Regions from separate parts of the Paenibacillus sp. J22P90 genome, predicted to be linked through region 1. Evidence: riboswitches for the same ligand, from Rfam matches in the RefSeq annotation. Region 1 holds a riboswitch; each other region holds the start of a gene.
The links. Region 1 has a riboswitch for cyclic di-AMP ahead of AC58UX_RS28245 (C40 family peptidase). Riboswitches for the same ligand answer to the same signal wherever they lie in the genome.
Positions count from the first base shown of each region.

Region 2: another riboswitch for cyclic di-AMP. It lies ahead of safA (SafA/ExsA family spore coat assembly protein); the one in region 1 lies ahead of AC58UX_RS28245 (C40 family peptidase).
Region 3: another riboswitch for cyclic di-AMP. It lies ahead of AC58UX_RS26395 (stalk domain-containing protein); the one in region 1 lies ahead of AC58UX_RS28245 (C40 family peptidase).
Region 4: another riboswitch for cyclic di-AMP. It lies ahead of AC58UX_RS10945 (hypothetical protein); the one in region 1 lies ahead of AC58UX_RS28245 (C40 family peptidase).

Region 1 is NZ_JCAUAY010000012.1:775-8,065, forward strand. Features, by position in the region: gene AC58UX_RS28235 (acetylxylan esterase) at 1-847, shown strand, start outside; gene AC58UX_RS28240 (GNAT family N-acetyltransferase) at 908-1,477, shown strand; cyclic di-AMP (ydaO/yuaA leader) riboswitch at 1,486-1,648, shown strand; gene AC58UX_RS28245 (C40 family peptidase) at 1,651-2,535, shown strand; gene AC58UX_RS28250 (hypothetical protein) at 2,721-3,380, shown strand; gene yyaC (spore protease YyaC) at 3,537-4,091, shown strand; gene AC58UX_RS28260 (ABC transporter ATP-binding protein) at 4,136-6,037, shown strand; gene AC58UX_RS28265 (CcdC protein domain-containing protein) at 6,400-7,026, opposite strand; gene AC58UX_RS28270 (hypothetical protein) at 7,166-7,291, shown strand, end outside.
Region 2 is NZ_JCAUAY010000004.1:371,184-378,474, reverse strand. Features, by position in the region: gene AC58UX_RS16020 (zinc ribbon domain-containing protein YjdM) at 1-237, shown strand, start outside; gene AC58UX_RS16015 (cupin domain-containing protein) at 328-756, opposite strand; gene AC58UX_RS16010 (FMN-dependent NADH-azoreductase) at 1,134-1,757, shown strand; gene AC58UX_RS16005 (hypothetical protein) at 1,914-2,297, shown strand; gene AC58UX_RS16000 (glycerophosphodiester phosphodiesterase family protein) at 2,328-3,317, shown strand; gene AC58UX_RS15995 (DUF84 family protein) at 3,379-3,912, opposite strand; gene AC58UX_RS15990 (DUF4362 domain-containing protein) at 4,117-4,545, shown strand; cyclic di-AMP (ydaO/yuaA leader) riboswitch at 4,644-4,778, shown strand; gene safA (SafA/ExsA family spore coat assembly protein) at 4,784-5,434, shown strand; gene AC58UX_RS15980 (SRPBCC family protein) at 5,952-6,413, shown strand; gene AC58UX_RS15975 (sugar phosphate isomerase/epimerase family protein) at 6,492-7,291, opposite strand, start outside.
Region 3 is NZ_JCAUAY010000009.1:200,006-207,296, reverse strand. Features, by position in the region: gene moaA (GTP 3',8-cyclase MoaA) at 17-1,021, shown strand; gene AC58UX_RS26405 (molybdopterin molybdotransferase MoeA) at 1,051-2,373, shown strand; gene AC58UX_RS26400 (YjcZ family sporulation protein) at 2,950-3,048, opposite strand; gene AC58UX_RS26395 (stalk domain-containing protein) at 3,204-3,995, opposite strand; cyclic di-AMP (ydaO/yuaA leader) riboswitch at 4,001-4,153, opposite strand; gene AC58UX_RS26390 (PspA/IM30 family protein) at 4,365-4,991, shown strand; gene liaF (cell wall-active antibiotics response protein LiaF) at 5,122-5,784, shown strand; gene AC58UX_RS26380 (sensor histidine kinase) at 5,886-6,953, shown strand; gene AC58UX_RS26375 (response regulator transcription factor) at 6,980-7,291, shown strand, end outside.
Region 4 is NZ_JCAUAY010000003.1:134,861-142,151, reverse strand. Features, by position in the region: gene AC58UX_RS10955 (APC family permease) at 1-1,659, shown strand, start outside; gene AC58UX_RS10950 (hypothetical protein) at 1,679-2,203, opposite strand; cyclic di-AMP (ydaO/yuaA leader) riboswitch at 2,557-2,726, shown strand; gene AC58UX_RS10945 (hypothetical protein) at 2,846-3,307, shown strand; gene AC58UX_RS10940 (hypothetical protein) at 3,525-3,941, shown strand; gene AC58UX_RS10935 (potassium-transporting ATPase subunit F) at 4,069-4,146, shown strand; gene kdpA (potassium-transporting ATPase subunit KdpA) at 4,194-5,864, shown strand; gene kdpB (potassium-transporting ATPase subunit KdpB) at 5,903-7,291, shown strand, end outside.

The DNA.
Region 1 (7,291 bases):
GGCGACTCAAAAGGTAAGTTATACGCGTGAGCGGGTTGATGCTCCTTTTACACAAGCAGTTGTCCATAGAATTGTGTTAGAAGGCGCAGAGGGGACGCCGATCCATGCTTGGCTAATTCTGCCTAACGCGGAAGTTAGCCACAAGAAGGCTCCATGTGTCGTCACGTTCCCTGGCTACTCTGGATCCAAGGGAAAACCAGAGGATCATGCCGCCTGGTTGCTTATGGGGTATGCGGTGCTTGCGGTTGATGTTCGGGGGCAAGGTGGAGATAGCGGAAATACACTGCCGCTGGAGCACGGTATGACGAAGGGATGGATTACACAGGGCATCATGGATGCAGAAAAAAGCTATTACCGCGCAGTAGCTATCGATTCCTTGCGTGCTGTGTGCTGCGCGCTGGAGCAGCCTGAAGTAGACACCGAGCGCGTATTCGTATTCGGTGGGAGTCAGGGCGGTGGGCTGACGCTGCTCGTTACAGCGCTCGAGAAGCGTATTCGAGCAGCAATTGCCCATGTGCCCAATCTATGTCATATGGATCTGGGCATCCTGCAATCCGCGAGTTCGCTTAGCGAGGCGGCAGAGTTTGTGACAAGATTCCCGGATCGTTTGGCAGACGTACTGAAGACGATGTCTTATTTTGATATCGTGAATCTAGGCGATCGTATTGGGCAACCCGTACACGTGACGGTAGGTTTGAAGGATATGACTTGCTTGCCGGAGACGATTTTTGCCGCTTATAATCGGATCTCATCTGTGAATAAATCGATTGAGGTTCACCCCTTCATGGGTCATGCGATGCCAGCAGGTTTTCACACGGCTGCACATGCGTTTTTTTCTAAGTGGTAAGATGTTGCATGTTAGGAAGGGATAGTTGGAAACCATAGATTGGACAGGAGGGGCAGACAGATGGAGAATGAGGCAGTGTTTGAAGAGGTATTCGATTTGATGGTATCCGCATTTCCCGTTACCGAGATAAGGACATATGAAGGGCAGCGAGCCCTGCTATCGCATCCAAGCTATAACATTGATGTGAAGAGAGATGCAGATGGCCAGTTGCTTGGTTTTCTCGCAAGCTGGGATTTTAAGCGGTTTCGTTTTGTAGAGCATATCGCGGTAAGTGCTGTCAGTAGAGGCGGTGGGATAGGAAAACAAATGCTTACGATTTTTATGAGCAGCGCTACTACACCTATTGTGCTTGAAGTAGAGCCACCGAGTACGTCAGATGCCGAACGGAGAATTGCATTTTATGAGCGCTGCGGCTTCCATTTGAACCGATTTCCTTATGCTCAGCCTCCCCTTCGAGAAGGGCAAAAGGACTTACCGCTCCACATCATGAGTTATCCGAGCCCATTGACAGAGGATACGTTTAGTCCCTACAAGAGTGTGCTATATACAGAGGTTTATAGGCAGCCTGTGGGGGGTGTGGAAACACTTACCACCGCGCAAAGGTTGTCAAGCCAAAACGAACTATGCTAGTCTAACATAGACAAAAAATGCCGAATCTCGGAGCAGCAAAAGCTCTGGTACGGGGGACTTCTTTATTTGGGGTGAATGGATGCTTAGTTAGTCGTAGACTAATGGAGCGCACTAGGGAAAACCTCTTCCCGAACCCGTCAACTAACCTCGGAGGCTTCAAGGAGGACAATGTTTTGAAACTTTTTACAAAAAGTGTTATTTGCTCATGCGTTCTTGCAGGCGCAGCCATCGCTATGTTCAACGCTCCAGCAGCTCAAGCTGCGACAGACACCTCTTCGGTGAAGGTTCAAGTGAATGACGAATTGGTGCAATTCCCTGAAGTACAGCCGTTTATCGACACGGAGGGTAAGCTTCAGGTGCCATTGCGCGTGCTGTCGGAGAAGCTAGGTTATGAAGTGGACTGGGCGAAGCAAGGTGATGAAGTTGTCGTAACGCTGAAGAACGACGAGCAGGCGATTCAACTAACGACAGATGATGATCAAGCGATCGTCAACAGTAAACCAGTTGAATTAGAAAGCAGTCCGACGTTGCTGGAGGGAAGCACCTATGTTCCTTTGCGTTTTATCACAGAGACGTTTGGATCTGCGATCGCGTGGAATGATGCGAATAAAATCGCCATCGTCGAAGAGGACGGGAAGTCCCACAAGCCAGCTTGGATTGCACCGCCACCAGTAGCTGCAGTAGCAAAGGCTGTTCAGCCAAATGTTTCGGCTCAAATTATTCAAGCTGCTTCGACTTTTAAAGGCGTGCCTTACCGTTGGGGTGGAACAACACCTAAGGGCTTCGATTGCTCTGGATTCGTTCGTTATGTGTACGAGGCCAAAGGCATCGAGCTGCCGCGCACCTCTGTGCAGATGTATGATCAAGCAGGGGCAAGAGTGACGGATTTAAAAGAAGGAGATCTTGTATTCTTTGCTTCAGGCATCGTCAATCATGTGGGCATCTATGTGGGAAATAAGCAATTCATTTCCGCAACGACGTCCAGAGGTGTAGTGGTCGATAGTCTCGCAAGCTCCTATTGGAGCTCCAGATATGTAGGCGCCAAACGCGTGCTGTAAACGAAGGACTAACTTAAGTAACAGTAAGTTGTGTAAGAGCATATGTTCGTTATGGCTTTCTTAAAAGAAAGCGTAGCGGGCAGATGCTTTTTTTTTGCGCGAATATGTGCGATTTTTATCGAATTTTTGAGAATTATAGCCTATAATGGGAAAGTGGTTGGAAGAAAGTAGGTGACGCGTGCGACATGCAAGTCAGTGTCTGGAAAAACTGGTTTCATAAAATTAAATTGTCGAGTCGAACAGATCGCACGTATAGCGTAGAAACGGGTCCCGCCATACCGGAAGAAATCCGGGAAGTGATTGGGCAATTTTTTCAAACCTATAACCATTTCAAAGGGGCACGGCAATTCCAAACGGATACGTTCATTAAAGAAGTATTCTATGCGACCAAGCAAGATCCCAAGGATCAGCGCTCGATAGACGAGATGGAAGCTTACATTCATAGCAAAAATACACATCGCTTGCGATTGAAATCGTACATCATCGATGAGTATTTACGCGTTGGTGAAAAGGTGTGCATGATCGGCGTGACAAGGGAGTTTAGCAATTCGCACCGAAATCGTGTGCTTTATTTTATCGTAAATGAGGATGGGGCTTGGCGGTTTCACCATATCGTGAGATCCCATCATGGCAAAATTATAGAGAAGTTTAAAGTGAAGGAACAGGTTGGATTTGTTGTTGGGGACGATAAAGTGGCGCTTCTCTTTTTAACACATGCAGATTCTGCAGACGCTTCTACCTATATGTTGGGTGATTATGTCCATACGGAAGGTTATTTGGAAGTGGAGCAAGAGGTAAGCGGTCAACTCTATTATCGTGTCGTACGGATGAACCGTGTTCATTAATTGGTGAGTTATCAGGACAATCAAGCAGCATGAATAGGCTTTGCTCAGTTGAGTAACGCTTATTTGGTGTACCCGAAGAATGTGCTTAAGTGGACACAGGCTGCCTCCGTATGAAAGAATAGAATTATTATTCAACAGGTGAAGAGAGATGTGTACATGCCTGAAAGGGAGGCAAAAGTGGAGAGAGAACCGATGGAGCTGCAGGAGAAGTTTTTGAAAAAGGTGACGGGTGAGCAGTTAGGCCAGTTTCTGCAAAAGATAGCTACGAGCAATGAGCTGGATCCGGTGAGGTTGGCTTTTGTATGTATAGGGACAGATCGTTCGACAGGGGACTCGCTGGGTCCGCTTGTTGGGAGTAAGCTTGTAGAGCTCGGATACCCGCATGTAATTGGCACGTTGGCGGCACCGTGTGATGCAAGTAATTTGGCCTTGCGTCTGCAAGAGATTCCGCCGAATGTCGTGGTGATTGCGATAGATGCTTGTTTAGGGCAAAAGTTGAGTGTGGGCTTGTACCAGCTGTCCAATCAGCCTTTGGCTCCGGGGAAATCAGTCGGAAAGGTGCTGCCACCGATTGGCGACTACACCATTGCAGCGATCGTGAATGTGGATGGGCCTAGACAGTACAATGTACTGCAAACAACCTCGTTATATCATGTGCTCAGGATGGCGGACGAAGTGACAAGTGCGATTACCTATGCTCTTCCATTGTAGTGGAGGGCAGCAAAGATAAGTAAGATCGGAGTGGTAAGTGAGTGATGGGACCAGGTGGACCAGGGGGAATGGGGCGGCTTTCCGATCGGAATCGGCCGAAGGCGAAGTTGAAGGATGTATCGATACGAAGGATTTTGTATTTGTTTAAAAGGTATTGGGGACAGCTCTTGGTGATTATCGGCTTGGCGCTGCTTGCGGCAGTGATCGGGTTAGTCCCTCCCTTAGTGATGAAGGAAATTATTGATACGGCAATTCCTCAGGGGCGAGTAGAGCTATTGGCTGTCATGGCGCTGCTGTTAATTCTGCTGCCTGTGTTGAGCGGCGTGCTCGGCGTATGGCAAAACCACTTGAATACCAAAGTAACCCAAGGGGTTATTCGGGATTTGGGGCAGTCGTTGTTTCATAATTTGCAGCGGCAATCGATGGCATTTTTCACGGATGCGCGGTCAGGGGAAATTGTTCAGCGGATTACAGGTGATGTGCAATCTGTACAGAGTGTCGTGACCTCCATCGTTGTATCCTCGATCACGCAGATCGTGATTGTGTTCACGACAATAGGCATTTTATTTGCGCTCGATTGGAAGCTGGCGATCATTTCGGTGCTTATCCTTCCACTCTTCGTGCTGCCTGTGAAAAAGGTATCCAAGGTGCGGAAGGCATTGCGGCTAGAAACGCAAAAGGTGCGCTCAGATATCACTTCGCAGCTGAATGAGAACTTTGGTATTTCAGGTGCGTTGTTGACGCGGATTTTTGGCAGAGAGAAGCAGCAAGAGCAGGAATTTACCACAATGAATCAAAAGGTGATGGATCTCGAGCTGCGGCTCAATCTGGTTGGCCGTTGGTTTGGTATGGCTACGAGCACGCTTGGACCGTTAGGAACGGCTATTATTTATATTTATGGCGGTTACTCCGTTATCCAAGGAGACATGACCTTAGGCTCTATCGTCGCGTTCACGGCGTATTTGGGGCGTTTGTATATGCCTGTAGGGACACTATTGAACCTACAAGTCGAGGTAGCGACGGCGCTGGGGGTGTTTCAGCGGATTTTTGAGTATCAGGACATGGTGCCTGATGTCATGGATGCTGAGGGAGCGCGCCAGCTAGGACCAGTGGCGGGGCGTGTGAGTTATAAGATGGTGTCTTTTGCTTATAAGACGGGGGATTCGGGGCGGAAGGGGAGCCTGGAGGATCGAGGCGAAGTAAGACGGAAGATGAGCCTAGAGGATAAAGGCGAAAAGCCAGTGCAGTATGCGCTGCGCGACGTCACCTTCGAGGCGCAGCCTGGTGAAATGGTCGCGCTCGTAGGACCTAGCGGCGCCGGGAAGTCGACGCTGATCGGGATGATCGCGCGGCTGTACGACCCGACGGCCGGCGTCGTTGAGGTCGACGGCGTCAACGTCCGCGACGTGGGGTTAGCGTCGCTGCGCGCGCAGATCGCGTATGTGACGCAGGAGTCTTTTCTGTTCCACGCGACGATTGGCGACAACCTGCGCTTTGCGCGGGAGGACGCTACGCGTGAGGAGATGGAGGCCGCGTGTCGGCAGGCCTACATCCACGATTTTATCGTGTCGCTCCCCGAAGGGTACGACACGATGGTTGGAGAGCGCGGCCACCGGCTCTCCGGTGGCGAGCGCCAGCGGATCGCGATTGCTCGCGCGATCCTGAAGCGCCCGCGCATCCTCATCCTCGATGAGGCGACGTCGCACTTGGACTCGGAATCCGAGTCCTATGTGCAGGCGGCGCTCGAGGAGCTGATGCAAGGGCGCACGACGCTCGTGATCGCGCACCGGCTCTCCACGGTGCTGGCCGCCGATCACATTCTGGTGATCGAGGCGGGCAGCGTCGTGGAGCGGGGCACGCATAGCGAGCTGCTTGCACTGGAAGGGCTGTACGCGCGGCTGTACAGCACGCAGTTCGCGAAGGCTGCCGAGGAGGCAGCGAAGTGAGGCAGAGGGCGGCGTAGCGGCAAGACGTAGCTATAGCCACTATCCCCTTCGCTCAGGCCAGCAAGAGTTGAGTTGATTCATATCCTGAGTCAATGGGATAGTGCCCATATAATTTGGCGTCGAAAGTGAGTATCGCCAATTGAATGGGCGAAAACACGAGTGTTAAGGTCCGAAAAGGGCTTTAAAGTATAGCGGGATACTCGCAATGTAGCCAATAGCGTCCCAAAAGGGCGTTAAAAACAAGAATCGCCCAATAAGGGACGTCACAGGCAGATCGCTTGCCTAGTGGTGATAGAAAGGGAGGTTCCCCCAGGTCAGTTGACCTAGGGGAACCTCCCTTTCTTGTCTTTGCTAAGAGTAGCTTACTCCACCCGAACGTTCGCCTGGGGACCAGGAGCTCCTGCGGAGGGAGCTACATGGCTCCCGATCTCGCCATCGTCGCTATCCGCCAACCCTGCCGGATCCAATTTGGTGCCTTCACGCAGTAAGTAGCCGAAAAACAAGACATAGTACGATACGATGATGAAGAAGACGCCGGCGGTGACGGGGTCTTTGGTGAACTGAGAGAAGTCAGCAGGTGAAATGTTGGTGGTTGTTCCCGTGGAGATGGCAATGGCAGCGTAGCGATACGCGATACGGCCCAGAAAGAGTACAAGCACGGTGACTTCAACCCAAAGATGTGTGCGGTAATACCAACCATCTGTTCGATGCTCGAAGCGGGTGTGGCGAATCGCCGTTCGTCCAAGCAAAGCGCCGCATGCAAGGCCGATGAGATAGCCGATAAAATGGATCGGATGCACGAAGCCGAGGAGGAAGATGATCACGCCGAGAAGGCCGAACAGCGACAGACGAAAGGTGAGTCTGCCTCGCGAAAGCTTTTGAAATCCAATGGTGCGTTTCGCCCTTCGATAAATAAAAAATCCAAAGATAAGAATAGGAATCACATAATGCAATGTGTCCTGCAGGGGAAACACCTCCAAACCTGTCATTGTATTTCCTAATTGTAGCAAATTTGGACGGCCCATCGTGAGAAATGTTATTCCGTTTACAAAATTGTGTCATACACTTAATAGTAGCTTGATAAACTTACTATTACACACTTAAAGTGCCGCAAGGAGTTGACGGTAAATGGCCCTGATCACTCATGTTAATGTATGTAACGCAGTTAATGAAATTTACTGTTGTCTTCGCAATAAAGTCGTGAAACTGGACGTGCAGCAAAGAGAGCAGTTTTGCAAAGGCTGTAAAATGTTT
Region 2 (7,291 bases), on a different contig from region 1:
GACGATGAGAACGGCGAAGATCATAAAGTAGTGAAAGACGCGAACGGCAATGTGTTACAAGACGGTGATTCGGTTACGGTCATCAAAGATTTGAAAGTCAAAGGGACTTCATCCGTTATCAAAATAGGTACAAAAGTGAAAAACATTCGCTTGGTTGAAGGCGATCATGATATTGATTGCAAGATCGATGATTTTGGCGCGATGAAATTGAAATCGGAGTTTGTTAAAAAGATATGAAAAGAGGATCCACGCTGAGCGTGGATCTTTTTATTTGCATTGGCGTTGGTAGGACGGATAGGGAGAAGTTGGTTTAGTTGCCTCTAGCTACTATCCCCCTCGCTCAGTCTTAGAATCCCAAAGCGCATCCAGCTCAGGCAGCAGGAGTACACTCTCCTGTTCATTCGGATCCGTGCGAGCAAGGACACAGCTGCAAGGCTCGGTTTTACTCGGATTATAAGGGAGATGAGGCATGCCTGCGGGAATGTAGAGGAAATCACCTTTTTCCAGCTCCATATGCTGTTCCAAGTTTTCCCCATACCACATGGCTGATTTTCCTTCCAGCATATAAATCGTGGTTTCGTGGTTTTGATGAAGATGAGCTTTTGCTCGTTGTCCGGGAGGAATGGTTAATAGCAGCATGCAAATGCCTAGCGAATCAGCACTTTCTTTGGAAATGGCCTCGGCGTAATCAAATCCTTGCTTCCCATGATAGGTTCGGGATGAACGGATGAGTCGGCATGTTCGTTTATTTTCCATATAGCAGCACCTCCTACAGCTATTCTATGCCAGTGTACATACTTTAGCTGACTGTGACTCATCTTAATAAGTAGACGAATGGGAAAGCGAAATTCTCATGGAGGAGGGGTAGATGTGCAGTTATTTCATTTAAGCTATATTGTATTATTTTGCGCAGCACTCGCGGCAGGAACGATCGGAATGGCATGGTTTGTCTATCATAAGCGGAAAAATAAAGCTCGATAATGGTTGCTATTGCTCTTGCATGCGAACCACTAAATTTGTATGTTAAAAAATACGCTTGAGTAATCCTCTCTCATGTCCTATAATGTGCCTATGTTAGTTGCAATTAAATTTGTGCTAATAATACGAGATAGAGACATGGGAGAGATGACGTCATGGCAACAGTTCTTTTTGTAAAAGTAAACGATCGACCTGCAGATCAAGCAGTAAGTGTTCAAATGTACGATACATTTTTGAATGCGTATAAAGAAACAAATCCGACGGATGTAATTACAGAACTTGATTTGTATCAAGTTGAACTTCCTTACTACGGGAATGACGCGATTACGGGCACGTTTAAGCAAAATGCAGGATATGAGCTTACGGCAGAAGAGCAAGTAGCTGCTACGATCGCTAATCGTTTTTTGGATCAATTCCTTGCGGCTGACAAAATCGTAATTGCTTTCCCACTATGGAACTTCACATCCCCAGCTCCATTGACGACATATATTTCCTACCTATGTCAGGCTGGCAAAACGTTTAAATATACAGCAGAAGGCCCAGTTGGTCTTGCTGGCGACAAGAAAGTCATTTTGTTGAATGCACGTGGCGGCGTGTACTCGGAAGGACCAATGGCTGAAGTTGAGTCGGCCATCAGACCACTTCGCGGTGTATTTGGATTATTCGGTATTCAAACACAAGTTGTTGTTATTGAAGGACATAATCAATTCAAAGATCGTTCGGCTGACATCGTTGCTGAAGGTTTGCGTGAGACCGTGAAAGCAGCTCAAGCGTTCTAAGAATTTTGGGTGTAATAAAGAAGGAGTCATCCCTTGGGATGCTCCTTTTTTATTTAAACAGAGGTTCAAATCTATTCATAGAAAGGGAATGTGAACACGTTCACGAATACAATATATGATGATCTTATACCGTTAGTCGAAAAAGGAGGTAATCTTGTGAAGCTATACGAAAGATCGCTGAACGCGCAACTCATTGTTATCTGCAGCTTAATCTTTCTAGCCGCCATGCAATTACTACTGACAATTGGCGCCGATCGTCCTATCGGATTTACGGTGCTTCTCAGTGTATGTCTTGGCATATTTCTCGTGCTTGCCCTCATAATTTGCATAGATCTCATCCAAAATGATCCGGAAACAATCGTTGCTAAAGTAGAATATTTAGAGGAATATCGGTTACATATACGGAAACCAAATGGGAAGCTAATGAAAGTGCGTGTAAAAGCTACAGAATATGAACAATTCCATGTAGAACAATCGGTCGAATTGCTTATTGCCAAACGTACAAGTGCTTTGCTTTCGATCCACAGCTTGGATATTTAGAGCATAAGAAAAACCATAAACGGAGGATTTATGAATCGCTTTAGAAAAATATTTAGAAGTAAAATTGTATGGGCTATACTCATTCTCCTAGTATTTATGTACGTCAATAACACGTCGTTACTTGCCAAAGAGCGGAGTGGTGACCCTTTTCTAATGGCACATCGCGGGCTGGCACAAACGTTCCATATGGAGGATCTGAAGAACGATACCTGCACAGCTGAAAGGATCTTTGAACCAGAGCATCCCTACTTGGAAAATACGATTCCATCCATGCAGGCCGCATTTGATGCAGGAGCAGATGAAGTTGAATTTGATATTCATGTAACGAAAGATAATCAATTCGCAGTTTTTCATGATTGGACGCTGGATTGTCGGACGAATGTGAAAGGTCAGTCGAAGGATTACACGATGGCTGAGTTGAAAAAGGTGGATATTGGTTACGGCTATACGGCCGACAATGGAAAATCGTTCCCTTTTCGCGGTAAAGGGGTCGGTCTGATGCCTTCGTTAACGGAAGTGCTCACGCAATTTCCAACCAAAATGCTTCTCATCCATATCAAAACCGATGATCCCCATGAGGGGGACTTGCTGGTTGAAACGTTGGCGAAACTATCGCCAGAACGCAGGAACTTATTAACGATCTATGGCGGGAACTTACCAGTTGCCATTGTGAAGGAAAAATTGCCTGACATGCGGGTCATTTCAGTGGATACGATGAAAAGCTGTCTACTTCCATACCTTGCGTATGGCTGGACAGGAATTACGCCATCTGCCTGTGAACACATTCAGATACACATTCCAGAAAAGCTGGCGCCGCTGCTGTGGGGATGGCCGAATAAGTTTCTAAACCGAATGGATAGTGTGGATACCAGAGTTATTGTGGTAGGCGGGAACGGGACTGAGTTCTCAACGGGGTTTGATACGCCAGCGGATGTGGAACGGCTTCCGGCATCGTATTCTGGCGGCATTTGGACGAATCGGATAGATCGAATTGCTCCAGTATATAAGGAGAAAATGTGATAATTAGAAGGGCAACCCCAGTAGAACGATCTACTTGAGTGAAGCCCTTTTTTTCATGCACTCAATCTTCCTTATAAAAAGACGACCGAAAAGGTGTCAGCGCGGCAATGACGGCATCTCGAAAAACATCACTTCGCGTAATTCGCCCCTCGCTAAATAAACCGTATGCGCCCTCTTTGTGATTACTCCCAATGGTGCTGCTCAATTCATCAATGATATGACGCAGCTCAGTGCCGCCTTGCTTCAATCGCTCACCAATGTCATTGGGGATAGGGAAATATAGCCCTTTGCCCACGAAAAGCCGCTCACCGTCCCATGCCGCACATACCGAGAACAAATACCATTGTTGCGTATGAACCTCATCATAGGTAAGCCCACCTTCTAGACCAAGTCCAATCTCTGCGTCTGGCACGGCGATCAGCACTTGTTTCGCCCGATTAATCGCACCAAGGACGGTTTCATCTTCTGTCAAAGGCTGATCAGACACTCCGGAAGGGACAACGTGACAGATCGGTTCAATACCAGCAGCCAAGACAACAGCAGCTCGTTTGGCCTGATTGTGCGTACCTAGCGCAATGCGCATTTCATTTTTCATCAAAAAACAACTCCTCGTAATGTACTGCGGAAGAACGTGATAATAAGTATACCATGTTTCCATTTCACGTAAGGATGCTTAAAAGCAATTGGGGTGGTCGTATGTGGAAAGCTTGAGAATTCAAGCTTATTTTCTTTGTTTCAATACATTTCCAGTTTCGTTTGCGTCAAACAAGTAGATGGCGTGATACGAGGGGGAGCAGAGATGAAATTCAGGAATACTCGGATATTGATCGTATTGAGTTGTATGTTACTTAGTGCTTGCTCGGGTTCGAAGTACGATATTGACAAAGGAACGGCAAAAGGGGATGTCATTAATATTCATGGCAAAATTACGAATCTGGATCGTTTCAATCAATTTTTGACCAACGTGGAGGGACATGTTGAGAGTACGTTAAGGATCATGCAAATGACGATTGAAGGGGATCCGATTTTTTATGATTTTGTATATAAAAAAGAGAAGATATCCTATTCCTATGATAATTCAGCGGACCAACATGGCAGTAATCAACGGCTGAAAACGGAATGCACACGTATGATTTCTGAGAAAGTAGAAAGAGGTATTTCCTATAAGCTGGATGGTTGTAAGGATGCTGAGGTTGGGAGTACTTTTCATTTTATGGTGGCTGATTAATGGGTATTTGAGATTACAGAAGATAAAAATGGAAAATTTTGCGTCATGTTTTCACGAATATGCCATGTTACAATCGGTTAGATCCATTTTGGATCAAAAAACTAAGAAGGCCGAAGCTTTTTTGAAGCACGGGGGACCCAATCTTTGGGGTGAAGCCGCGAATTATGCGGCCGGGTGATTACTCTTTGATCCGAATCCGACAGCTAACCTCGCAGGCCGCAAAAAGGAGAGGTTTATTTTGAAACGTTACAAAAAGCTTGTGGTAACAGGTGCACTAGGTTTGAGCGTCCTTATGGGAGCAAATGCGGCGTTTGCTGCAACGGGAACACATACGGTAGCCGGGAACGATACCATGTGGAAAATTTCTCAAAAGTATGGCGTCAGCCTAACTACGCTGATCAAAGCGAATCCGCAGGTTGCCAATCCTAACGTGATTTGGTCCGGGATGAAGCTCAATATCCCTGGAAGCACGACGACACCTGCTGCGTCCAAACCAGCGGTTACACCAGCCCCAACGCAGACCACATTTGCGAGTCAAGTCGTGACTCTCGTTAATCAGGAACGAACGAAAGCTGGCTTGAAGCCTTTAACGAGTAACAACGCGCTTACCGCGATGGCTCTGGATAAAGCCAAAGACATGTACAACAACGGCTATTTTGATCATACGTCGCCAACGTACGGCTCACCTTTTGATATGATGCGCGCCTACGGGATTCAATATTCCTATGCAGGTGAAAACATCGCCAAAGGTCAACAATCCCCTCAAGCGGTCATGACCGCATGGATGAACAGTACGGGGCATCGTCAAAATATTTTAAGCCCTAATTTCACGCAAATTGGTGTTGCTTACTACAATGGTGAGTGGGTACAGGAATTTATAAGTAATTAATTATGAGGCAGCCTCCTTGGGGGCTGTTTTTTTGCGCAGAGGAAACTTGAGGGATATGTCGAATTGGACTCTGGATGAATCGAGAAAGCAGGAGGTTCAATGACTTAACCAACACATCATAGTTACTTAATATCTGACATAGGAGTAGTGTCATAATGACCATAATTAAAAAATGGCTATTTGGGATTGTAACCTGTTTCTTTTATATCTTTCTGTTTACTCTAGTGGATGTTTCTAACAGCGGATACTGCTTTGTATGTTGGTAAGGTTATTAATCAATTTGGAATAAAGCCAACCAATGCATTTGTTTTTATCTACTACATAATTGGAACCTTAATCACTATAGCATTTTGTATATTCAATATATGGGTTTATCGTAAGAAACGTATGATTTTCTGGTTATTGTTTATTTTACACGCCTATTATTTATATAAATTGTTCAGCATAGTCACTGACCCGAACCCAATAAGAGTTATTTCAACAGGCTTGTAATCAAAAGAAGCATGAGGTGCACATCGTGATTAAGATTTACACAGAAATCGAACTTGACGCAGCGATTGACGTTTGTTTTGACATGGCGCGGAATATTGATATTCATACGCAGACAGTTTGGCCGCACACGAAGGAGAGAGCGATAGCTGGCATAACTACAGGCTTGATAAATGGAGGGGATACGGTTACGTTTGAGGCGCGGCATTTTGGGATTAGGCAAAAACACAAATCTCTCATATCGGAATACGTTCGACCTTATCGTTTTGTGGATGAAATGCTGCAGGGTACTTTCAAAAGTATGAGGCATGAACACGAGTTTATTGATTTAGGAAATCGCACGTTAATGAAGGATACGCTATGTTTCGAGGCGCCAATGGGGTGGATCGGGTGGGTAGTGGAGCGAATCGTGTTGAAGAACTACATGATGAGATTCTTACAGCATAGGAATGCGCAATTGAAGATGCTAGTTGAAAAGGAACAAACCTAGAGGGCGCTATTTCGAGGTAATCCGTACCAACAAAAGAAGCCCGCAGACGCTTCACCACGTCCGACAGGCTTCCCTCACTCACTGAAACTTCGCTTCATACCTCGCTTTAAACGTCTGAAACATCCACAAATTCACGTCCCACAAGTCGGTCACCGGCTGCCGCGTAAAAGGAAGCACCTGCATATACGGCGGCGGTCCGAATTCCGGCGTGAACGTCATCGTCTCGGCTCCGGCATCGAAGCGTTGCTGACAGATCCTCAACCACAAGTCGATGAACGTCTCGACATGTCCGGCAAATTCAGGTGCCCGCGGGTCCGCTACTTGCGGCCCTTCAGGATACCCCACGCGCCCGTGGATATGGATCGCGCGCGCTAAGCTCAGCTGCACGTCCTCGTCCTCCGGACTCGGCATGCTCTCGCAGGCTGCGCACCAATGGCTAAAATCAGCGCCGATGCTGAGCGCCGGCAGCTGCTTTAACATAGCCGCCGTTTGCCACGGCGTAAAAAAAGCCCGCCCCCGATGCGTTTCATGCGCAATCGGGATGCCAATCTCTTGCTCGACGCGGAGCGCCTCTTCGAAGAAGCGCAGCTGCTCGTCAGCTGACATGCGATCGGCCGCGCTGTGCGAATTGATCAAAACAGGTCGCAGCTCAGCTGCGCGAAGCACTTGCTCACGGAAAGATCGTGAATGATCCCATCCGCGTGTCACGACTTGGGCAATAAACGACAAGTTCATGTCGTCTAATTCTTTTCGAAACTGCTTATCGGCAGTAGCATCGGAGGGAGGCGTGTACTCAACCCCGCAGTAACCTGCTGCTACAATCTGCTCTAACTTCCCCTGCCAGTTTCCGTTCCATTCCCATAGGGATTTGTATCCAT
Region 3 (7,291 bases), on a different contig from region 1:
GAGAAGGTGAACACCTATGCCAAAACTGCTAATGGATCGTTTTGGGCGGATGCATGATTACCTGCGCATCTCAGTGACAGATCGTTGTAATTTGCGTTGTGTATATTGTATGCCGGAAGAAGGCATGGAATTTGAGCCGGATGAGAAGTTGTTAACTTTTGAGGAAATAACAGAGATCGTCCGTGTATTAGCTGGACTTGGTGTTCGCAAATTGCGATTAACCGGCGGAGAGCCACTGGTACGTAGAAACCTAGAGCAGCTAATCGGCATGCTATCACAGATTCCGGGCATTGAAGATATAGCCTTAACGACGAATGGGATTTACTTTGCATCGCGGGCTGAAAAGCTTCGAGCAGCAGGGTTAACGCGTGTCAATATTAGCTTGGATTCACTAAAAGCGGATCGTTTCTCATTGATCACGCGTGGCGGGGATATTCGGCGCGTATTGGCCGCTATTGAAGAAGCTTATCGTGTAGGCATTACGCCGATTAAGCTGAATGTTGTGTTAATGAAAGGCATTAACGATGATGAAATCGCTGATTTTTTACAAATGACGATTGATCGCCCGATTCAGGTGCGATTTATAGAATATATGCCGATCGGTCATCAAGATGAGGATTGGAAAAGCCGTTACCTTTCGCTTACGACAGTTCTAGAACGTTGCAAGGAAATGGGCTGGGAGGCGAAAGCTTCCGACGCGGTTTATGGTAATGGCCCTGCACAAAACTATCGCATTGAGGGTGCATTAGGTTCTTTCGGTCTGATTCATCCGATCAGCGATCACTTCTGTGAAACCTGCAATCGACTGCGACTGACGGCAGATGGGAATATCAAGCCATGTTTATATTGGTCGGATGAATTTAATGTGCGAAAATATATCGGTGATGATGCTGCGGTGGAAGATTTGTTCTTCCGTGCGCTGGATATCAAACCACAAAATCATGAGATGGCTCAGGCTTTGATGAATGAGGAACAGTCGCATACACCAACTGTTCGTAGAATGTCGCAAATCGGCGGCTAGCTAGAGGGCATGGGAGGCATCGGAAGCACGTGAAGCAAGCGAATAGCGAAATCAAGCATCGGAAGCAAGGTAACAGCGAGATGAACCATGGGAAGCAAGGTAATAGCGAAATGAGCCTAAGGTTTGGCCGTCACGTTGTATCCGTTGAGGAGGCGCGTGCTGCACTTTTTGGGTACGTTAAACCCATGGAAACGGAGATTGTTTCGCTGCAGGCGTCCTTTGGCAGACGATTAGCGAAGGACATTTATGCGGATCATGCTGTACCGCATTTTCGCAGATCGGGTGTGGATGGGTATGCGGTTCGCTCCCAGGATATCGCTGAGGCGACGCCGGATGCTCCGACTGTTCTTCATGTGATCGAGAGAATTCCAAGCGGTACGATGCCTCAGCAGACGATTCGGATAGGAACTGCCGCGCGGATTATGACGGGAGCTCCGGTTCCGGATGGTGCAGATGCCGTAGTGATGCTGGAGATGACGGATTCCTTGTCAACTGACGACGCCAAGGTGAGGATTAAGAAGAATGTGCAAGCGGCGAGTAATATTACGCCAATTGCAGGTGAAGTTGCCCGCGGAGAGCTCGTGATCGCACGAGGAACTCGGATTGGTCCAGGGGAAGCCGCGATTTTGGCGACTTTCGGATTCGCAGAGGTTGAGGTGTACCGAAAGCCTAGGGTGGCTATTTTTTCAACGGGATCAGAGCTTCTACATGTCGAACAGGAACTCCAACCAGGTAAAATACGCAACAGTAACAGCTACATGCTGGCGGCTCAAGTGGAAGCTATTGGGGGATCAGCTCTAATCATGCCGGCACTATCGGATGATCCTCAGCAGGTGGAGGCTTCACTGGAGGCCGTGATGGTTGATGTCGATCTTATTCTAACGTCAGGCGGCGTCTCTGTTGGCGATTACGATGTCCTTGTTGATCTATTCGGTCGATTCGACGGAAAGTTACTTTTTAATAAAGTAGCGATGCGACCAGGTACGCCAACGAGTGCTGCACTATGGCGAGGAAAGCTGCTACTAGCGCTGTCCGGTAATCCGGGAGCATCGTTTGTTGGATTCGAGCTTTTTGCTAAGCCTGTCATTCACGCGATGTTGGGCAACCAGCATCCTGTGGCGGAAGAGTTTACAGCCTTTTTGGATGTTCCATACGATAAACCCTCTGCCTATCCACGTTATATTCGTGGGACAACGCGCATCGAAGCAGGTACCCTATGGGTCAAACCAGCAGGTATTGATAAGTCGAGCATCATGGTGTCGATCAAAGATGCGGATTGCTTGATTTGGTTGCCAGCAGGTGGACAGGGTTTTCGGCGCGGGGATTGTGTGAAGGTTTATGGGACTAGATGATGTAGAGATAGTAGTGAGAGATAACAACGAAACAGCAACGAGATAACAAAGTGGACTTTTACTTTTTACGTGGAATTATAAATGATATATTATCGAACGATTGGCGCCACAAGTAACCTTCTGATAGGAGGTTACTTGTGGCTTTTTTTGTTGAGTAGCTAAGGTTTGGAGGCTGAAGGGGGCGGTGGGAGTAGATAGGTAGAAACTGCCGTTAGTTCGATTTATCCGAACTAAATTGGGGACTTCAATCTAAAATTGGGAAATAGTTCGATTCTGCCGATCTATTTCCCGGTTTTTCAGGCGAGTGGGTTGTTATTGGCGATTTAGTTCGGTTATTTAGGTAGGACTAATCGAGAAAAGATGGTGCGGATGGGGGGATTAGTTCGGTAAATTTGGACTAAAGTGGGAACGGGAAGAGGAAAGGAGCTTAAACTCGCAAGCCGCGGCTCCCTAGCCTCGTTCCTGCTAGGCTCCCTAGACCCGTCCCAGCTGCTCACGAAATAAAACCCACCTGCCAAAGCTCTAAAGAGCTTTAACAGGCGGGCTATTTGTATAAAGCGAGTTGGGGTATAAGTCCTAGTAGAAAGTAGCAAGAATGATGACCAACAACACATAAAGAACAAGAATTACGCCCACAGAATTTCCGTATCCTGGCGTTCCAACTACAGCTGACATAGTATCCCCTCCGGTTTTTAATTAATATGGGTTAAACACTATATATCATATGAAGGCGGGAGCCCCGGTGATTGGACGAATGCCCTCTTTTCATGGGAACATTCACCTACGACAAAAAGCTGCGCTTGAGAAATTTCTCAAGGCAGCTTCTTTATTTAATTTGGCAGGTGATACACTTTAATTTTTTGAATGCCAAAGCTTCGTAGGGATTTTCTTGAACCTGGGATGAAGATATCCATTCGGTTTCCTTTAATAGCTCCACCGGTATCCGTCGCATACACGTACATGCCCCCAGTAGGAAGACCGCTATACGAATAACCTTCAATATAAAGCTTAGTGCCTAGTGGAATAACGTTTGGATCAACAGCAACGGTGCCGATCGCAAGGGGGTTGCCCATGTAATCAAAGGCTCCGTAACCGCCATTTTCGGAAGGATCTGCTGAATAAGCGGTAGATTCAAAAATTTCATAGTCTGGCGCATGATTGCCGCCATCTTTGCTTAGGATCGCTAGATTGCTGCTGGCATCCCATTTTACAGGAATTCCTGCGGCTGTTGAAAGAAAACGAAGAGGCACATAAACGCGTCCATTTTGAAATTGGGAAGCTCCATCTAGGACAACAGGTTCGTTGTCGATGCTGGCTTCTTTTTGACCGGATACCAAGGAAATCGTATGTTTGTCGTTATTTAGGGTTACTTTGATTTGATTTCCGTCTTTTTGCCAGTTCACGGTATATCCTAGCTTCTCGGTTACGAACCGAAGCGGAACTTGGGTCGTTTGGTTGCCATCCAGAAATGGCTGTGCATCAGGAAAATGAATCAGGTCATCATTGACTTGCACTTTCACTTTCATCTCTGCTGCTTGCACGGAAAATGGGGAAAGAAAGCCCCCTGCCAATACTGCTAGTGACACAGCAAGGCTAGTTAGCCCTTTGGTAAGCTTATTCAATTCGTATATCCTCCTTCAATGAGCCTTCGAGGTTAGTTGACGGGTTCGGGAAGAAGGTTCTCCCTAGTCTGCTCCAAGCTGAAGCAAATATTCACCCCAAGTATTTCGTCCCCCGTACCAGTGCCTAATTTATGCACCAGACTCGGCTTCAAATATTTTATCACTGCAGGTAGGCTCGAACAACGACCAAATTATGGGTAAGCGAATAATACTGGACTTAGGTCTAGGTTCAAAAACAGTCGATAGTCGGTTTTAGACTTCCTGTAATTGAGCTACGATAGGAGTATGATGAAGCGATGAGGGGCGATTGACATGAATAATAAGAATCGGGAAATTGATCCTACTAATATATTTGATCGTATAGGCAAAATGGCAGAAACCGTCTGGCAGGAGACCATCGGGAAAACAAACCCAGGCGCCTATATGGACGGTGCCATAGCAAGGCTGGAGGAGCGCTACGACGACGCGCTTCAGGCAACGATTACGCTACGCAGCTACATCGCGCGAGCGGAAGAGATGGCGAAGCTGCGCGGCGAGCAAGCCGAGCTGGCGATGCGCGCCGGCGAAGAGGATCTCGCGCGGCTCGCCCTGCAAGAGAAGCTGCGCGAGGAAGCCGCAGCTGAGCACTACCGCGCGCAGTACGCGAGCAGCCAGGACTTGTGCCTGGCGATCGCAGAGGAACTGCGCGAGCTGCGTGCCGGGCACGCAGCCGAGGGCGTGCAGCCGAGCGGCGGGCTGCACAGCAAAGAAGCTCGCGACACATGGCGCGAGCTCGAGATGACCGGCCGCGAGCTCGGCCGGGAGGCGCTGCAGGGGCTCCGCGTAGCGGGCCGCCTGTCGAGGGAGACGCTGAAGGAAGCCGGAGGCAACCTTCAGCACGAGCTGCGCTCGCTGCGCAGCAAGCTGCAGCAGGATTGGCAGCAGGAGCAGCGCGCGCGCGACCAGCACAATCAGTACAACCCACATGACCCGCACGACCCGCGCAACAGAAAATAGCCAGGATCGTGACCTCCATCGAAGCAAAGCCTTGCGGGATAAGGATTTGCTGCTTGGAGGTCGTCCATTCTTATGGTATGCTAGGAAACGTATGAACGAAAGAGAATTGGCAGCCAGAGGAGGTGCATCGATGGGAGAAGAAACGAAAAATAACCGCAGCCGGAATACAGCGCTTGTGCTGATTGGAGCCGGTGTTTTTTTGCTTCTGGAACATACCGTTGGCTTTTTTCCCATTCTCGCTGTTTTCCTCATTCTGCTGGGCGTTCATCGTGTTCATTCGCGGAAAGAGCGTAAGGGATATGTGCTAATCGGGATTGGCGCCGTCATTTTATTTGGTGATCATCTCACCATTGTGATCTCGGTTGTGTTGATTTCATTAGGTTTATTTTTCATTCGATCCAAACAGGTTCATAAAGACGAGACCTACACACAGAAGCAAAAGATTGTAGATAGCATACGCCTCGGCAGAGAGCCGTGGATTCTAAGAAATACATCAACGTGGTACTTGGTGGGAGAAACGTACATTGATCTCTCGCTGGCCATCCTAGAACAAAAAGAAACGACAGTCATCCTTCAGGGCGTTATCGGAGATATTGATATTAAAGTACCTGATGATATCGGCGTTTCCGTTACATCTTCCGTCATGTTCGGTCAGCTTCATGTCGCTGAACAACGCGAAGCAGGTGTGATGAACAAAGTGGTATGGCAATCGGAGAATTATGCGTATTGCGACCATCGCGTGAAACTAGTTCTCTCTTACATCGTAGGAGATATCAAGGTTAAAGTATTGTAAGGTTTCCCATATAAAAAACTAGCTATATTTCTTAATAAATGAGACATGAGACCTTCCTTAGGGAGCGTGCTTTCATTTATTTAAGGGGGGTTCCTCACCAAGTGGACGGCTACAAACGACGATTAACGAATATGATATGGCGAAGCATGGGGGAATCAATCCTCTTTAGCTTCGCTGTTTTCGGCGCTATGCTATATTTTTTGTATTCAAGGAATTTGATTGAACCCTTTACCAGCTGGCAGCAGGGGGTCAAATTCTCGTTCATGGCTTTGTTGATTCTCGGTGTGATCGGAGCGGTTTTCGGTTACTGGAACAGCTCGAAGGTTACGCGCAGACTTGAGCCGATGATGGAAACGATGATTTTATTAGAAAAAGGCACGTTTGCGCGAGTGGACTTCCATAACGGAGACGATGATGAAATTGGGCGTTTAGGCGAACAACTCGGCCGTATTATGAAGCGATGGGAAGAGCAGGTGACTTCTCTTCAACGATTATCGAACAGCAACGCTGAGCTTACAGAGAAAGCCAAGCTGTCAGCGGTAATTGAAGAGCGCCAGCGGTTGGCACGCGAGTTGCATGATGCGGTAAGCCAGCAATTGTTTGCGATTTCGATGACAGCAACAGCTGTAGGTCGTACGTTAGATAAGGATTTTGAGAAAGCGAAGCGGCAAATCCATCTGATTGAAGAGATGGCTTCCGTTGCACAATCGGAAATGAGAGCCTTATTACTGCACCTGCGGCCGATCCATCTCGAAGGAAAACGATTGTCCGAGGGACTCGTTGAACTATTGAAAGAGCTGGCTGCCAAGGTACCGATGGCGATCAGCTGGGATATGGATGAGGAAATCCGTTTGAACAAAGGGATTGAGGATCATTTATTCCGAATCGTGCAAGAAGCGCTTTCGAACGCACTGCGCCACTCGAAGGCGAATAAGCTAGAAGTGAAGCTGCTGCATCGCTCGGATGGCATTCGTCTAGTAATCCGCGACGATGGCGTTGGCTTTGAGCTTGACGCGAAGAAGCTGACTTCCTATGGCATCGTGTCTATGAAGGAGCGTGTGAATGAAATCGGGGGTTCCGTCGATATTATCACAGCGCCTGAACGAGGAACACGTATCGAGATTCGAGTACCCATTCTAGCAAGCGATCCTCAATTGATCGAGAATTAGCACTGTACATAGAGAGGGAGAAGCAAATGGACGAAACCTTAATCAAAGTACTACTTGTCGATGATCATGAAATGGTCAGAATTGGATTGGCAGCTGTTCTCGGAACAGAAGATGGCATTGAGGTTGTAGGCGAAGCGAGCAATGGCCATGATGGTATACGTTTAGCCCAAGAATATCGTCCTGATGTTGTCCTGATGGACTTGGTCATGGAAGGCATGGACGGGATAGAAACGACTAGAAAATTGCTGCAATTGTACCCGGAGTGTAAGGTCATTGTGTTGACGAGCTTCTTAGATGATGAGAAAATGTATCCAGTTATCGAAGCGGGTGCCTTCAGC
Region 4 (7,291 bases), on a different contig from region 1:
GCGGCCGCTTTTTGGTATACAATCCCCATAGCTTGCGGTGTTCTGTTTCTATTGTTAGCTCTTATTTTGTCGTATAGACAAATCATCTTTGCCTATCCACAGGGGGGAGGTGCCTATGTCGTCTCGAAAGAGAACCTAGGTATGAATGCCGGGTTATTCGCGGGCGGCTCCTTGCTGGTCGACTACATCCTAACCGTAGCGGTAAGTATATCCGCGGGGACAGATGCGATCACATCGGCATTTCCTAGCCTTCACTCGTATACAGTGCCAATCGCGCTCTCGCTTGTACTCTTTATTACCATTCTCAATCTGCGCGGAATCACGGAGTCAGCCTCGATCTTGGCGTATCCCGTGTATTTATTTGTGGTGGCGCTGTTTATCTTGATAGGCGTCGGTTTGTACAAAATTTTAACAGGGCAAATCTCCCCTGATTTGCATGCTCCCTTGGGGACATCGGTTTCGGGGATTTCCTTATTCATCTTGTTAAGAGCGTTTTCCTCGGGAAGCTCAGCCTTAACCGGGGTTGAGGCCATATCCAATGCTATTCCCAACTTCAAGGAGCCTGCCCCGCGAAATGCTTCTAAAACCTTGATCGCCATGGGCTTGCTATTGGCTATTTTGTTCGCAGGCATCATTTACTTAGCTTACTATTATGGCATTGCACCGGAGGAAAAGGAAACCGTCGTTTCGCAAATCGCAACGGTGACATTTGGGCGTAACGTGATGTATTATATCGTCCAAGGTACAACGGCCATGATTCTTGTTCTCGCAGCAAACACGGGATATTCCGCGTTTCCCTTGTTGGCGGTGAATTTAGCGAAGGACAAGTTTATCGCTAGAATGTTTACGATGCGTGGAGACCGATTGGGGTATTCGAACGGGATTATTTTTCTAGCGGTTACCTCGATGCTGCTCATCATCATATTTAAAGGGCAAACCGAGCAGCTCATCCCCCTCTATGCGGTCGGTGTATTCATCCCTTTTACGCTTGCACAGACTGGCATGTTGATGAAATGGATAAGGGAGAAGCCTGGTGGCTGGCTACTTAAATTAACCATCAATTTGGTCGGCGCTTTTATGAGCTTCATTGTCATGATGATTTTCTTCATCACCAAGTTTGGTCAAGTGTGGAGTGTGCTGATTTTCCTTCCACTGATCGTTTTCATTTTTCATCAAATCAAAAAACACTACGATGCTGTCGGCGAACAATTACGCCTCTCCTCTTGCGAACCAGCGATTCCGATTGAAGGGAATGTCATGATCGTGCCTGTTGCGGGCTTTACGCATGTGGTCGAGAATTCACTGAACTACGCCAAATCGCTATCGCCGGATCAAATTATCGCGGTATATGTGGCTTTTGAGCGGGACGATGAGAAGCAGTTTGAAGAGAAATGGAATAAATGGCAGCCGGATGTTCGGCTCGTCACCTTGCACTCTCATTATCGCAGCATCGTTCATCCATTGACGAAATTTATTGATACAGTGGAACATAAAGCTTCAGAATCGAATTACCGGGTAACGGTGATTATCCCGCAGTTTATCCCGAAGCGGAATTGGCATAACATTCTTCACAATCAATCGAGCTTGTTGATCCGAGCGTTCCTGCTGTATAAGCGGAATCTGATTGTGACGACGGTGCCTTATCATTTGAAGAAATAGTGTATGAAAAGGGCAGTCCTTACTTCACAGTAGGGCTGCCTTTTTTCAATAGGGTTTCCATCAGATGCTCTTCACTCACCCGCTTCATGAACGCATGAAGCTCTTGTTCTGTTTCACATACGGCTGCATGTTCCAACCAAACAAAAAACTTCTTCTTAAGAATGGCTGAAGCATGAAGGGGGTATGTCTCCCGAGATTTAATAATATACAAGCCTGGGGAAACTTCATTCCACGGTGACTTGAAAATGGTACGAATCGATAATCGAGTCCGATTCTCCCAATCTTGTTTTTTCTGCTTGTTCCTTATCGACTGATACATCCTCATAATGATCTGCTCATCGGATATTTGGATCCATTTGGATAATCCAGTTTGGATCACGTTTTGAGTGATTTCGGACTCTTCTCTAGCAAACCAGTATCCGACAATAATGGGGAAACGGTTATCCTCTTCTTGCCATAAGACACCAAACCATTCGTAATCCAAATCAATCGGATTCAATAAATGAGGGAGGATCCCTAAATAATATCGAGGGGAGGTAGTCATGACATTGCTCCTTCTGACTCATTGGTCGGTCTTAGCTTGATGAAAGCCATCTAATAGTTAACATTGTATGATTGAACCTTATAAAAAGGGGGTAAAGAATAATTAGCAAACGTATAAAAAAATGATAAAAACGCAATTTCACTAATTTTCTCAAAGCCGAGAGGTCATAGGGCCAATCTTTACGAACTGGTAAAAACGGAAGCAAGCCGAAGCATTTCTATCGAAAATGCATGTGATTTATTAATGGGCGCGCTTTCATAAACATTAAAGGCCACAGATTGCGAAATAATTGCCTCAAGCGTATTTTACATTCATGTGTAATCGGCGTAACATTCGTTTCAGCAACAACATAAAGATGCAAAACGCTGAGTTCCCGCAAGGGAAACGGGGGAACCAACCGAAGCTGATTCCATGTAGAATCGGTTTCTCGGGGTGAATCTAAAGCAAGATCAGCTTGCTAAAGTAGGGCACTTCCAAGCCCGAATCCGACAGCTAACCTCGTAAGCGAATTGGGAGAGAACGACCTTCTTTTCGTGGTGTCCACAGCGTGTTTGATCACGCTGCTTCGAAGCCCGAGAGTAGAGATTCTCTGCTCTTTGGCTTCTTTTTTGTTGTTCACAAAATGAGGAGAGTGAGTCTATTATGTATCCCGAACCCCTGACTCTAGTAAGAGAATCAGATGAATGTACGAAGGAATGTAAGATTTCCCGCATTGAATGTTTTCAATTTGATTGTGAATTATCCGATAAATTGCAGCTTGGACATGGCACGGACTGTCATTGCGGTTTACTGACGATTTCAACGAATGTTGGAACATGCGGTTTAGGTCAATTCGTGATTCCATGCGGCAACCTAAAAGGGGATTTCGTCCAATGGGCGTTGGTTTTCCAGAAGCTCAAAGGTCTAACTCTTCAGGACGGTTTGCAGTACGTTCATCAGAAGCAAGAGGCATGGGGAGAAGTACGAACACAATTAATGGCATCTGCACTAACGAATTTATTTGAAAAGCTAGAGAACTCATCAACTGCAACAGTACAAGAACAACCTTGCCTATCTGATCGCACTTATTTATTTGAGCATTCTGGGGCGTATATCTCTTTCTAAGAGAGACGCTAGATAGAAAATGAAAGAGCACCTCTTTCCATTCGTGATACGAGTGGGAGAGGTGCTCTTTATCTTAACTAGGATTGGCTGGAATGGGTTCTTCATCAATCAGAATAAAAATATTTTTATACTTTTTTTATACGGACACTACAGATTCTTTACCCCCTTTTTATACAGATCGGCGTTACAATGTTTCAGGAAAGGGGGCGGTGACGTCATGCAAAGTGATTTTTTGCTGATCGCTGCGCCAACCAAGGCAGGCGAGGCGTTTATGAAATATACGAAATTGGTTGGTCTTCCTTTTGTTGCATTAACGAACAACAAGATGGAGAGAATCAAGTTAGAAGGTCAAGGAGTGAAGCAAATTATCCAAGTGGATACGACGGATTCAGGGGCGTCCTTCATTCCAGACTTTCCGATTGGGAATGTCGTTCTGTTCGAGGATAGCTTACCTTTATATTGCAGGTATATCCAGATATGCCGTAGTTGGACCTCCAAATCCATTTATGTCATCACACAAAGCGTGAATTACCGGTTGATTTACAAAGGACTGGGTGCTGATTATATCATTTATTCGAATAATGGTGATGTCAAATTTCTAATCTCATCCCTTAAAACAAACAAAAGATTGTGATTCTGTCTGATTTGAAGGAGGTGTGTCATGTTTAACGATGTAACGATGATTCTATTATTTGCAGTAAGCTTTCTAGGATTTTGGGGATTTGCGAAATATTGTGAAAAAGCGTAAAGGAGGTAACCATATGATCGTTATTGGACTCATTGGATGTGCCATTATGGTATATCTCGGTTTTGTTTTAGTAAAGCCTGAGAAATTTTAATTGTAGAATATGAGCTTATGTAAGCAGGGGGAGAACCTACTATGGGTATGGGATTGTTACAAGTAGTCGTCACACTAGGGATTATCATGCTTTTGGTAAAGCCTGTGGGAAGTTACTTGGTCAAAGTTTTCGGCTATGAAAAGAGTGGCCTTGATCGTGTTTTTGGTCCTTTCGAGCGTGTATCTTATCGCATAATGGGTGTTAAAGAAGACGAAGCCATGGGTTGGAAAAAGTATTTAGGAGCTGTGCTGTTAGTTAACTTTGTCATGATGCTTCTCATGTACGCGGTATTCCGGCTTCAGAAATACTTACCGCTTAACCCCGATGACATAGGTAATATGCCTCCGGCACTCGCTTTCAATACAGCAGTTTCTTTCATTACAAATACGAACTGGCAGTCTTACAGTGGTGAAAATGCCATGTCCTATTTGTCACAAATGGTGGGGCTTACGTTCCCGATGTTTACTTCGGCTGCCACTGGATTTGCTATTGCCGTAGCTTTCACACGGGGTCTAGTTGGCCGACAAGATAATCTCGGGAATTTTTACGTGGATATGACTAGGGCTATTACACGTGTTTTTCTACCGCTTAGCTTCATCATTGCTTTGATCTTAGTTTTCCAAGGTGTACCACAAACCCTGCTAGGGGCCGTACAAGCTACAACGATCGAAGGTGCTGGGCAAACCATTACCCGTGGTTTAGTCGCTTCATTTGAATCCATTAAACATATTGGTACGAACGGCGGTGGTTGGTTCGGAACGAACGCTGCGCATCCATTTGAAAATCCAACGCCTGTTTCGAACTTGATTCACATTATTTGTATGATGCTTCTGCCTACATCACTGGTGTACGCTTTCGGACTCATGATCAAGAACAAGAAGCAAGGCTGGACGATTTTTGCTGCGATGGGGATTATCTTTATCGTGATGTTATCGACGGTTTTCTATGCCGAGTATAAAGGGATCACTGCGATCGATGCGATGGGTGTTCATGGCAATATGGAAGGTAAGGAGGTGCGGTTCGGTGTGTCAGAGACTGCCCTATTTGCGGCTGTGACTACGGCTGCCACAACAGGCAGCGTGAACGCGATGCATGAGTCACTTACGCCTCTCGGAAGTATCGCTCCTTTTGCAGAAATGATGTTGAACAATGTGTTCGGTGGTAAAGGGGTAGGTTTGTTAAACGGCTTACTTTACTTGATCTTATCTGTGTTTATCTGCGGGTTGATGGTGGGGCGTACACCAGAGTTTCTGGGTAAAAAGATTGAAGGTAAAGAGATTAAGCTAGCGGCCATCGCGATTCTTACTCATCCGCTTATTATTCTAGCTCCGACGGCTTGGGCACTGACTCGTCCAGAATCGATTCATTCCATAGCTAACCAAGGCATGCATGGTCTCTCTGAAGTGTTGTATGCCTTCACATCGGGTGCAGCAAATAATGGATCTGCCTTTGGCGGTCTGACCGCGAACACGAACTTCTACAACTTGGGCATTGGTATGGTCATGTTGTTTGGCCGTTACATTTCAATCATCGCGATGTTGGCCATTGCAGGTTCACTTGCTACGAAGCGAGTCGTTCCTGTAACAACAGGTACACTGCGAACGAATACACCCTTATTTATGGGGATTATGATCATGATTATTCTAGTTATTGGTGCTCTAACGTTCTTCCCGGCGCTGGCATTGGGGCCGATTGCTGAACATTTGGCGGCGCGTTAAACGGATAGACGTAATAGAGATGGAGGATTGATTGGACTGTGGAACGTAAAAAAACATTAACCAAAGAAATTGTGAATCAAGCTATCGTGGATTCGTTCAAAAAATTAAATCCTTGGGTCATGATGAAGAATCCGGTTATGTTCGTGGTTGAGATTGGTACGGTGATTACCCTTCTGCTTTCATTTGCACCCGAGCTATTTGGCAGCTCAGAAGTAGGGCGTGGTTATAATATCGCGGTGTTCCTGATCCTGTTGTTCACCTTGTTATTTGCTAACTTCGCTGAAGCTTTGGCGGAAGGTCGCGGTAAGGCTCAGGCCGATTCTCTCCGGAAGACGAAATCCGATACGATGGCTCGTTTAGTTCAAAAGGATGGCACTTATAAGCAAGTTTCTTCGACTTCTCTTCGTAAGGGAGATATCGTCCGTATTGAAATTGGCGAGATCATCCCGTCCGACGGCGAAATCATTGAAGGCTTAGCTTCCATTGATGAGTCAGCCATTACAGGTGAATCTGCTCCGGTCATTAAGGAAGCTGGCGGAGATTTCTCATCTGTGACCGGCGGTACGCGGGTAGCTTCTGACTATATCGTTGTCAAAGTAATGACGGATCCCGGCGAATCATTCCTGGACCGCATGATCTCACTCGTTGAAGGTGCCAAACGGCAGAAAACACCAAATGAAATCGCGCTAACAACGCTGCTTGCTGTATTAACACTGATCTTCCTAATTGTCATCATGACGATGGTTCCGATGGCATCGTATTTAAACGTAAAATTAGAAATTTCCACGTTGATTGCGCTGCTCGTATGTCTTATTCCAACGACGATCGGCGGTCTTTTGTCAGCGATCGGTATCGCCGGGATGGACCGTGTGACGCAGTTTAATGTGCTTGCGATGTCCGGTAAGGCGGTTGAAGCTGCAGGCGATATCGACACGATGATCCTGGATAAAACAGGGACGATTACGTTCGGTAATCGGATGGCTTCCGAGTTTGTTCCTGTGGGTGGAAAATCGGTGAAAGACATTACGTTTGCCGCGCTGCAAGCTTCTGTGAAGGATGAAACACCAGAAGGTCGCTCGATTGTTGAGCTTGCGAATAAACTTGGTGAGTCTTGGCAAGTGGATCAATACTCAGATGCAGAAGTGGTGGAGTTTACCGCAGAAACGCGAATGTCAGGGCTTGATCTCGCAGACGGAATAAAATTCCGCAAAGGTGCAGTAGATGCGATTAAAACATATGTAACGGCACTTGGCGGCAAAATTCCAGCTGACTTAGAAGCGATAACGAACCGTATATCGAAAGCAGGCGGCACTCCGCTAGCTGTCACGATAAACGAGCGGATCTATGGCGTTATTTACCTCAAGGACACGGTAAAACCGGGCTTGAAGGAACGGTTTGCCGAACTTCGCGCTATGGGCATCAAAACC